DNA from 3 places in the Conchiformibius steedae genome. Region 1 is predicted to be linked to each of the others. Evidence: predicted binding sites of a transcription regulator. Region 1 holds the regulator's gene; each other region holds the start of a gene.
What was found. The regulator FNR, encoded in region 1, switches genes on or off when oxygen is low (the NO sensors DNR and NnrR bind a similar motif). The targets are predictions, from matches to a motif close to TTGATNNNNATCAA.
Positions count from the first base shown of each region.

Region 1 (3,282 bases):
GGGTGAAAGCGAATTTTAATCAACTATCATAAAAACAATGCCATTCCCGATGATTGCGGAATGGCATTTTTGATTGTGGGATTAAACGGTTTGCGAATACTTGGCGGCGGTTTCGCGGTGGCGCAAATGGTAGTCAAATACCATAGCGATATTGCGGATTAAAAAACGTCCTTTGGCGCTCACGGTCAATCCTGTGTCGTGCAAATCCAGCAAGCCCGATTGTGCCAATCCGCGCAAATCTTTTAGTTCGGCGGCGAAATAGTCGGCAAAACTTGTGCCTGCTTCGTTTTCGTAATCGGCAAAATCCAGCGCGAAACGGCACATTAAATCTTGAATCAGGCGACGGCGCAGGACGTCGTCGCTGTTTAAGGCGTAACCGCGCAATACGGGCAAACGTCCTTCGTCTATCGCGGCGTAATATTGCGCCAAATCTTTTTCGTTTTGGCTGTAGGTATCGCCCACTTTGCCAATGGACGAAACACCCACTGCCACCAAATCGCAATCGGCGTGGGTGGAATAGCCTTGGAAATTGCGTTGCAAACGTCCTTCGCGCAGGGCAAGGGCAAGTTCGTCTTCGGGTTTGGCAAAGTGGTCCATGCCGATAAAGACATAGCCGCGTTCGTCCAGCAGCTGCACGGCGTATTGCAAAATATCCAGTTTTTCTTCGCTGGACGGTACAACGGCGGTATCAATGCGCCGCTGCGGTTTGAACACATGGGGCAGGTGGGCGTAGTGGTAAAGGGCGAGACGGTCGGGGTTCAGCGATAAAACGGTGTCGAGGGTGGGTTTGATGCTGTCGGTGCTTTGGTGGGGCAGTCCGTAAATCAAATCCACGCTGACGGATTTAAACCCTGCTTCACGCGCAGCTTCAATCACGTTGCGGGTTTCGTCCAAACTTTGAATGCGGTTGACGGCTTTTTGTACTTTGGGGTCAAAATCCTGAATGCCGACACTCATGCGGTTAAAGCCTAGCTTGCCCAAACGGTGGACGCTTTCGCGGCTGACTTTGCGCGGGTCAATTTCAATAGAATATTCGCCTTCGGGCATCAGGGTAAAGTGGCGGCGTATCATGTCGAATACGCGCTCAAGCTGTTCATCGCTTAAAAAGGTGGGCGTGCCGCCGCCAAAGTGCAGTTGTGCCAAGGGGTGTGCGCCGCCCAAATGGGGGGCGAGCAGGGCAAATTCGCGTTCCAAATAATCCAAATAGGCATCGGCGCGGCTTTTGTCTTTGGTGATGATTTTGTTGCAGCCGCAGTAGTAACAGATGGTGGTGCAAAAGGGAATGTGGATATACAGCGAAACGGGTTTGCTAGGGTGGGCGGCAAGCGTGTGGTGCAGGGTGTCACGGTATTGGCTTTCGCCAAAACCCTGATGAAAACGGTCGGCGGTGGGGTAGGATGTGTAGCGTGGTCCGCTGGCGGGCAGTGAAGCAATCAGTTTGCGGTCAAAATCAATGCGCGGGGCAGGGGTAATGGCAATGGTCGGCATGGTGGTTCGTGTTTTGTTCTAGGGCAAATTTTGTTAGAATAGGTTTATTTATATAACGCTGCTTTGATTTATGTCAATTGCAAAATTTGTGTTTTGCAATGATGTCAAATGCTCATACACACACGCTTCCTACGGTCTGTTATGTCCAAATCCCTATGCCAACCCAAAACCGAATGTGCGCATTGTTCCCTGCGCGAACTGTGCCTGCCTGCGGGATTAAGTCCCGACGAGTTCCGACAGGTAGATGATATGATGCGCCAAAGCCGCCGTTTGAAAAAAGGCGAATACCTGTTTCACGCGGGCGAGAAATTTTTATCGCTGTATGCGGTGCGTACGGGCTTTTTTAAAACTTCGGTAGGCACGCACGACGGGCGCGACCAAGTGACGGGCTTTTTTATGTCGGGCGAGCTGATGGGCATGGACGGGATTTATGCGTCCCGACACACTTGCGATGCGGTGGCGTTGGAAGACGGCGAAGTGTGCGAATTGCCGTTTGGCTGCTTGGAAGAACTGGGGCAGCGGCTGCCGCAGCTGCATACCCATGTGTTGCGCCTGATGAGCCGCGAGCTGATACGCGACCAAAATGTGATGCTGCTGTTGGGGAATATGCGCGCAGAAGAGCGTTTGGCGGCGTTTTTGCTGAATTTGTCGCAGCGGCTGCACCTGCGCGGTTTTGCTGCCAATGATTTTATTTTGCGGATGTCGCGTGAGGAAATCGGCAGTTATTTGGGCTTAAAGCTGGAAACGGTAAGCCGTACTTTGTCGCGTTTTAATCAAGACGGGCTGATTGCGGTGGAACACAAACACATTCGCTTGTTACAACCGCAGCGTTTGCAGGATATGGTGTCGGGGCAGCAGGAAAAACCCAGCAGCGGCTGCGGCGATTGTCCGTCCCGCCGTGTGTGAGACTGTGCCGATGTCGTCTCAACATTCTCAAGATTTTTCACAACGCCTGATTACTTGGCAGAAACAGCACGGCCGCCACGATTTGCCGTGGCAGGTGTCTGACCCTTACCGCGTGTGGCTGTCGGAAATCATGTTGCAGCAAACGCAAGTGGCGACTGTGCGCGATTATTATCCGCGTTTTGTGGCGGCGTTTCCCGATGTGGCGGCGTTGGCGGCGGCGGAACAAGATGCGGTGCTGGCGTTGTGGGCGGGATTGGGCTATTACAGCCGTGCCCGCAATTTGCACAAAGCCGCACAACAAATCATCAGCGATTTTAACGGCGGGTTTCCGCAACAGCGCAGCCAATTGGAACAATTGTGCGGGGTGGGGCGCAGCACGGCTGCGGCGATTGCGGCATTTGCTTTCCGCCAGCGCGAAACCATTTTAGACGGCAATGTGAAGCGCGTACTCTGTCGCGTTTTTGCTTTGGACGGCAATCCTGCCGATAAAGCCTTTGAAAAACAATTGTGGGCGGTGGCAGAAAATCTGTTGCCTGCGCGGGCAGACGACATGCCTGCTTACACGCAGGGTTTGATGGATTTGGGTGCGACCGTGTGCAAACGCAGCCGTCCCGATTGTGCGGTTTGCCCGATGGCGGACATCTGCCAAGCCAAAGCGCAAAACCGCACCGCCGAACTGCCGCGTAGAAAAACCGCCGCTGCCGTTGCGGAAATGCCGCTGTTTTGGTTGCAACTGCGTAACGCGCAGGGGAAAATCCTGCTGCACAAACGCCCGCAGCGGGGCATTTGGGCGGGTTTGTATTGCTTGCCTTGTTTTGATTCGGCAGACGAGATGCACCGTTTTGCGGAAAATGCGGGCGTGGCAGGGGCTGTGCGGACAGATACGCC
Region 1 is NZ_CP059563.1:1,534,344-1,537,625, reverse strand. It holds gene H3L98_RS08100 (LD-carboxypeptidase) at 1-19, shown strand, start outside; gene hemN (oxygen-independent coproporphyrinogen III oxidase) at 82-1,488, opposite strand; gene fnr (fumarate/nitrate reduction transcriptional regulator Fnr) at 1,630-2,394, shown strand; gene mutY (A/G-specific adenine glycosylase) at 2,405-3,282, shown strand, end outside.

Region 2 (3,282 bases), 530 kb from region 1:
ACACTCAAATAATGCGCCAGCCACAGCCCCGATAAAGGCTGAAACACCACCGCAGGCGTGGTAAACCACCAATCCGCCTTAATCACCCATTTAGACACCACCGCTTGCGCCGCCACCGAGCCGCTGCGGTTCGCCCAAAAAAGATAAAACGCCGTGCCAAAGCCCGTTCCCACCATCAGCACCGAAGACAAAATATGCAGCGTTTTCACCAGCAAAAAGGTATTCACTTTTTTACTCCTTGTTTACACAATATAAAAACCACATCAACGCCATAATCGGCAGATTTTTTAAAACAGGCGCAAACGGGTGCAGCCAGAATTCAGGTAATCTTAAGCTAATCAATACGCTATAAACTGCCACCGTTAAGCATTGCGCCAACCAAAACCATTTGCAGCGGCGCAATCTGCTGAAGCAGCCGATGCCGAAACACACGTCCAGCACCGAAGCTGACAGCAATAGCGGATAGTGCCATTCGGGTGCGATGCCCATTTGTGCCAGCAATTGCAGCGATTCTGCCTGCGCCCACAGCAGCGGCAATAAACCGCTGCACAGCCACAAGATGCCTAAAGTTGCAGGCAGGTAGAACGGAATGGTTTTTCGCTCATTTTATTACCGTATTTTCTGTTAAAACAGAAATAAAAGTTTAAAAAAATTGCCCGATGTTTCGCCGCAGCCTGAAACTGTCAGGCTGCGTATCCGTTTGTATCAGCGCAATAATTTCTGAATGCCTGCGCCCAGTTTTAATACCTTACTCATCACGGTAACGGGCAGGCGCAGCATTTCATTGGTCCATGCCGTTAAAGTACCGATAAAATCATGGGTTTGCCTAATGCGTTGTTTAGCGGTTTCGTTTTCGTGTGCAAATTCGGGACTGTCCATCAGCTCTTGCAAAAAATGCAGGGTGGGCTCGATTTCACGGCGTTGGCGCACTTCCACAATGGTGCGGAACAGCGTCCATACATCGGCAGAAGTGGTAAAGTGGTCGCGGCGGTCGCCCAAAATATGTACGGTTTGCACCAATTGCAGGTTTTGCAATTCTTTGATGCTGTTGGAAACATTGGAACGCGCCACGCCCAAGGTTTCTACGATTTCATCGGCGGGCAGAGGCTTGCCGATAATGTAAAGCAAGGCATGGATTTGTGCCACAGTGCGGTTTACGCCCCATTTGGTGCCCATTTCGCCCCAATGCAGGATAAATTTTTCGGTAACGGGATTCAGCTTCATCAAAAATTCCTTTTCAGTTTGAAACCCTGTCGTTTATGGCGATAAAATAAGCTTTTGTTTGGACGGGGTGTAGCCCCGTCCGAATCAGGGCAACGCATAGGGCTGGGCTTGATGCGCAGCCATGTGTGTTGAAACATAATGTGGCGCACTTTAAACCTGTCTTTTATTTCTGTCAAGAGTGAAATTAAAAAATGTGCGTGGCTCATCTGCCCCCTAGCTGGGGCAACGGTGTTAAAATAAACGCGTTGATTTTTGACGGGTGGGCTATGGCACATTATGCAATCGGCGATTTGCAGGGTTGTTACGACCAACTGCTTGCTTTGCTGGATAAAATAGGCTTTAACCACGGCAGCGATACGCTGTGGCTGACGGGTGATTTGGTCAATCGTGGTCCGAAGTCTTTGGAATGCCTACAATTTGCCATGCGGCACGAAAGCAGTGTGTGCACGGTATTGGGGAATCACGACCTACATTTGCTCGCCATTGGCTATGGCAGCGGTAAATTAAAGAAAAAAGATACGCTTGCGCCAATTTTGCAGCATCAGGATTTTATTAAAATGCGCGATTGGCTGCGGGCGCAACCTTTGCTGCTGCAAAACGATAGCCATGTGATGACCCATGCGGGGGTGTTGCCGCAGTGGTCGTTTGACGATGCGGCGGCGCGGGCTGCGGAATTGGAAGCGGTGTTGCAAAGTGATGATGCGGAAACCTTTTTCGCGCAAATGTATGGCAATCTGCCCGATACTTGGCACGATGGTTTACAAGGTATGGAACGCATGCGCATGATTTGCAATGTGTTTACCCGAATGCGGGTGCTGACTTTGGATAAGCGTTTGGATTTGGATTTTAAATCCAGTTATGCGGATATACCTGCCAATCGCTGCGCGTGGTTTGATGCGCCGCGCCCCTTGCATCAGGGGCGGAAGATTGTGTTCGGGCATTGGTCGGCGCTGGGTTTGCGTGATGAACAGGGTGTTTTGGCGTTGGATACGGGCGCATTGTGGGGTGGCAGGCTGACGGCGGCGGATTTAAGCAATCACCAAATCTACAGCGTGGCGGGTTTGCCTGACGGCGATTGGCGCACGCATTCCAATTAATTTTTCCCAATATTTCAAAGCAAAAAGGAACAAAAATGAATTTTTTAAAACTGGCTGAACAAGATGTTGCTGGCAAAACCGTGCTGATTCGCGCCGATTTGAACGTGCCGTTTAAAGACGGCAAGATTTCGGACGACACCCGCATCCGCGCTTCGCTGCCGTCTATCCAATATTGCTTGGACAAGGGCGCAGCGGTAATCATTATGACGCATTTGGGTCGTCCCACTGAAGGCGAGTGCAAGCCTGAAGACGATGTTGCCCCTGTTGCCGCGCATTTGGGTGGGCTGTTGGGTAAAGAAATCAAGGTATTGGATAATTGGCGCGAACACAAACCGCAGCTTGGCGCAGGCGAAGTGGCGATGTTGCAAAATGTGCGCGTGAATGTAGGCGAAAAGAAAAACGACCCCGAGTTGGGCAAGGCTTACGCGGCGTTGTGCGATGTGTTTGTCAACGATGCCTTTGGTACGGCGCACCGCGCCCAAGCCTCTACCGAAGCGGTGGCAGCGGCTGCGCCTTTGGCGTGTGCGGGTATGCTGATGGCAGCGGAATTAGATGCTTTGGGTAAGGCGTTGAAAGCACCTGCACGTCCGATGGTGGCGATTGTGGCGGGCAGTAAAGTTTCTACCAAATTGACTATTTTGGAAAGTTTGGCAGACACGGTGGACCAGTTGATTGTGGGTGGCGGGATTGCCAACACCTTTTTGTTGGCGCAAGGCAAGCCCATCGGAAAATCGCTCGCCGAACCCGATTTGGTGGATGAAGCCAAAAAAATCATGGAAAAAATGGCAGCCAAAGGCGGCAGCGTTCCCCTGCCTGTTGATGTGGTGTGTGCTAAAGCCTTTGCGGCAGATGCGGCAGCCGAAACCAAATCCATTGACGAAGTGGCATCAGACGATATGATTTTAGACATCGGCGTCCAATCTGCCGATGAATTGGCAAAATTGCTGAAAAATGCAGGCAC
Region 2 is NZ_CP059563.1:2,068,775-2,072,056, forward strand. It holds gene H3L98_RS10630 (DUF2269 family protein) at 1-227, opposite strand, end outside; gene H3L98_RS10635 (DoxX-like family protein) at 232-558, opposite strand; gene H3L98_RS10640 (GbsR/MarR family transcriptional regulator) at 706-1,224, opposite strand; gene H3L98_RS10645 (symmetrical bis(5'-nucleosyl)-tetraphosphatase) at 1,491-2,321, shown strand; gene H3L98_RS10650 (phosphoglycerate kinase) at 2,357-3,282, shown strand, end outside.
Region 2: H3L98_RS10640 (GbsR/MarR family transcriptional regulator) is a predicted target of FNR. The motif match lies at 1,387-1,400, and genes of this name have one in related genera.

Region 3 (3,282 bases), 160 kb from region 1:
ACGGGAAAGCGGGCATATTGGATTCGGGTACGACATCGCGCGGGTTAATCAGGTGGATGCGGTGCCATTCGTCCGAATAACGTCCGCCCACACGCGCCAAATCAGGACCGGTGCGCTTGGAACCCCATTGGAAAGGGTGGTCGTACACCGATTCGCCCGCCACGGAATAGTGACCGTAACGCTCGGTTTCGGCACGGAACGGACGAATCATTTGCGAATGGCAGTTGTAACAGCCTTCACGCACATACACATCGCGTCCCGCCACTTGCAAGGCATTGTAAGGTTTCAGTCCTTTGACGGGGGTGGTGACTTCTTTGCTGAAAAACAGCGGCACCACCTCAATCAACAAACCGACACTGATTACCATCAGCACAAACGCAATCAGAAAACCGACTTTTTCTTCAACCAATGCTTGTAATTTCATTTGATTTGCCTACTCTTTCTGTTGCTTTAGTGGTGTTGGGCGGGCGAAAGTGCGGGGATTTCCGCATCAACGGGTTTGCCTGCCGCAATGGTACGGTACACGTTGTATGCCATGATAAACATACCTGCCAAGTAGAACACACCACCTGCCACACGAATGGCATAGTAGGGCATAGATGCGCTTACAGAAGCCACAAAAGAATGGGTCAGCGTGCCGTCAGGGTTCAGTTCACGCCACATCAAACCTTGGGTAACACCCGAAATCCACATGGCGGTGATATACAACACCACGCCGATGGTGGCAATCCAAAAGTGCAGGTCAATCAGTTTGACGCTGTACATTTCTTGACGACCGAACAGACGCGGTACTAAATAGTAAATAGAACCAATGGTCACAAAACCCACCCAGCCCAATGCGCCGGAGTGAACGTGTCCTACCGTCCAATCGGTATAGTGGCTCAAGGCGTTGATGTATTTGATGGACATCATCGGACCTTCAAAGGTGGACATACCGTAGAAAGACAGCGATACCACCAAGAATTTCAAAATCGGGTCGGTACGCAGTTTGCTCCATGCACCCGATAAGGTCATGATGCCGTTAATCATGCCGCCCCAAGACGGTGCAAACAGAATCAGCGACAACACCATGCCCAGCGATTGTGTCCAGTCGGGCAAAGCGGTGTAGTGCAAGTGGTGCGGACCTGCCCACATATAGGTAAAAATCAATGCCCAAAAGTGTACTACCGACAAACGGTAAGAATACACGGGACGACCTGCCTGTTTCGGGACGAAGTAGTACATCATGCCCAAGAAAGCGGCAGTCAAGAAGAAGCCCACGGCATTGTGTCCGTACCACCATTGCACCATGGCATCAATTGCGCCAGAGTACACGGAATAGGATTTCATCGGACCGGCGGGAATGGCAAGGCTGTTCACAATGTGCAGCAGGGCAACCGCCAAGATAAACGCGCCGTAAAACCAGTTTGCCACATAAATGTGCTTGATTTTACGGGTGGCAATCGTACCGAAAAACACAATGGCGTAAGCCACCCAAACCAAGGTAATCAGAATGTCAATCGGCCATTCCAGTTCGGCGTATTCCTTGCCCGAAGTGTAGCCCAAAGGCAGGGTAATCACCGCCAGCAGAATCACCAGCTGCCAACCCCAGAAGGTAATGGCGGGCAAGTGCCATTTTTCGCCGAACAAGCGCACATTACAGGTTCGTTGCACCACATAATACGAGGTGGCGAACAAACCGCAGCCGCCAAAGGCAAAAATCACTGCGTTGGTGTGCAGTGGACGAATACGCCCGAAGTGAAACCACTCGCCCACTCCCGACAGGTTTAGTTCGGGCCAGCGCAGTTGTGCGGCGGCAATCACACCCACCAGCATGCCCACGATGCCCCAAACTACTGTCATGATGGCGAACTGACGCACCACTTTGTAGTTATAAGTTTGCGTTTCCATGAACAATCTCCATTAACATGGCAATTAAAATCTCTTTATTCCGGTTTTGCCCGCACGCGCACAAGCACACACGGCCGGTTTTTCTGTCCGACAACCTTTGCGTTAAAACACGCAAAGATAAACCAACAGCCATTTTAAAACAAAACCCCCTTTCCTACCAATACAAATAATGGTAAAACGCCGCCTTTGCCCGCATTGTTGCGCGTAAACACGCGACTTTGGCGGGGCAGAGCGAAAATTTCCGCACGCTTTTTGACAGAAGTCAAAATTTCCCGCCGCAACAAATCTTAACACTCTGCCCCGCCGCAACGGTGCAAAACATTCAAGGAATCCCCATGCTTCACTATACCGTTATCCCCGACACCCTCGCCCGCCAATGGCACGTTACCCTGTCGTTTGAACACAGCGCCGACACTCCGCAAACGCTGAAACTGGCAAACTGGACCCCCGGCAGCTATATGATTCGCGACTTTTCCCGCCACATTACCGCCATCGCCGCCACCTGCAACCACAATCCCGTTTTGCTGACCCAAACCGCCAAAAACGAATGGCAGATTCCTGCCCGCAGCGGCAATTGGCAAATCAGCTACAGCGTGTATGCCAACGACTTATCCGTACGCGCCTCGCTGCTGGACACCCAACGCGGTTTTATTGACGGCGCGTGCCTGTTTTTATACCTGCCCGAGCGCACCGAAGAAAGCCACAGCATACAATTTCAAGGTTTGCCTGCCGAATGGCGCATTCACACTGCCATGACCAGCAATGGCGAACACAGCTTTACCGCGTCCGATTACGCCGAATTGATTGACCACCCCTTTGAAATGGGTGCGAATAACGATGTGTTACTGTTTGACGTGAGCGGGATTGAACACCGCATTGTGATTAGCGGACACCGTCCCACTTACGACCCCGACCGCCTGATTGCCGATGCCCGCAAAATCTGCGAAGCCGCACACAATCTTTTCCCCCAGCCTGCCCCGTTTGACGAATATGTGTTTCTGTTGCACGTTGGCGAGCATATTTACGGCGGTTTGGAACACCGCAGCAGCACCGCCCTGCACATTGACCGTCGCGCCCTACCTTCCCGCCGCGCCGACCAATCGCCTGCCTATACCGAACTTTTAGGCTTGATTTCGCACGAATACTTCCATTCATGGCACGTCAAATCCATCAAACCCGCCGCCTTTATCCCCTACCGTTTGGACCACGAAACCTACACCGAACAACTGTGGATTTTTGAAGGCATCACCTCTTATTACGATGATTTATTGCTGGCACGCAGCGGCGTGATTTCCCCCGAACACTATCTCAAGTTGTTGGCACAAACCATCACCCGCGTATGGCGCACGCCGGGGCGCAAACGGCAAACCCTCGCCCAATCCGCCTTTTGCG
Region 3 is NZ_CP059563.1:1,690,852-1,694,133, forward strand. It holds gene ccoO (cytochrome-c oxidase, cbb3-type subunit II) at 1-424, opposite strand, end outside; gene ccoN (cytochrome-c oxidase, cbb3-type subunit I) at 451-1,890, opposite strand; gene H3L98_RS08760 (M61 family metallopeptidase) at 2,226-3,282, shown strand, end outside.
Region 3: ccoN (cytochrome-c oxidase, cbb3-type subunit I) is a predicted target of FNR. The motif match lies at 2,143-2,156, and genes of this name have one in related genera.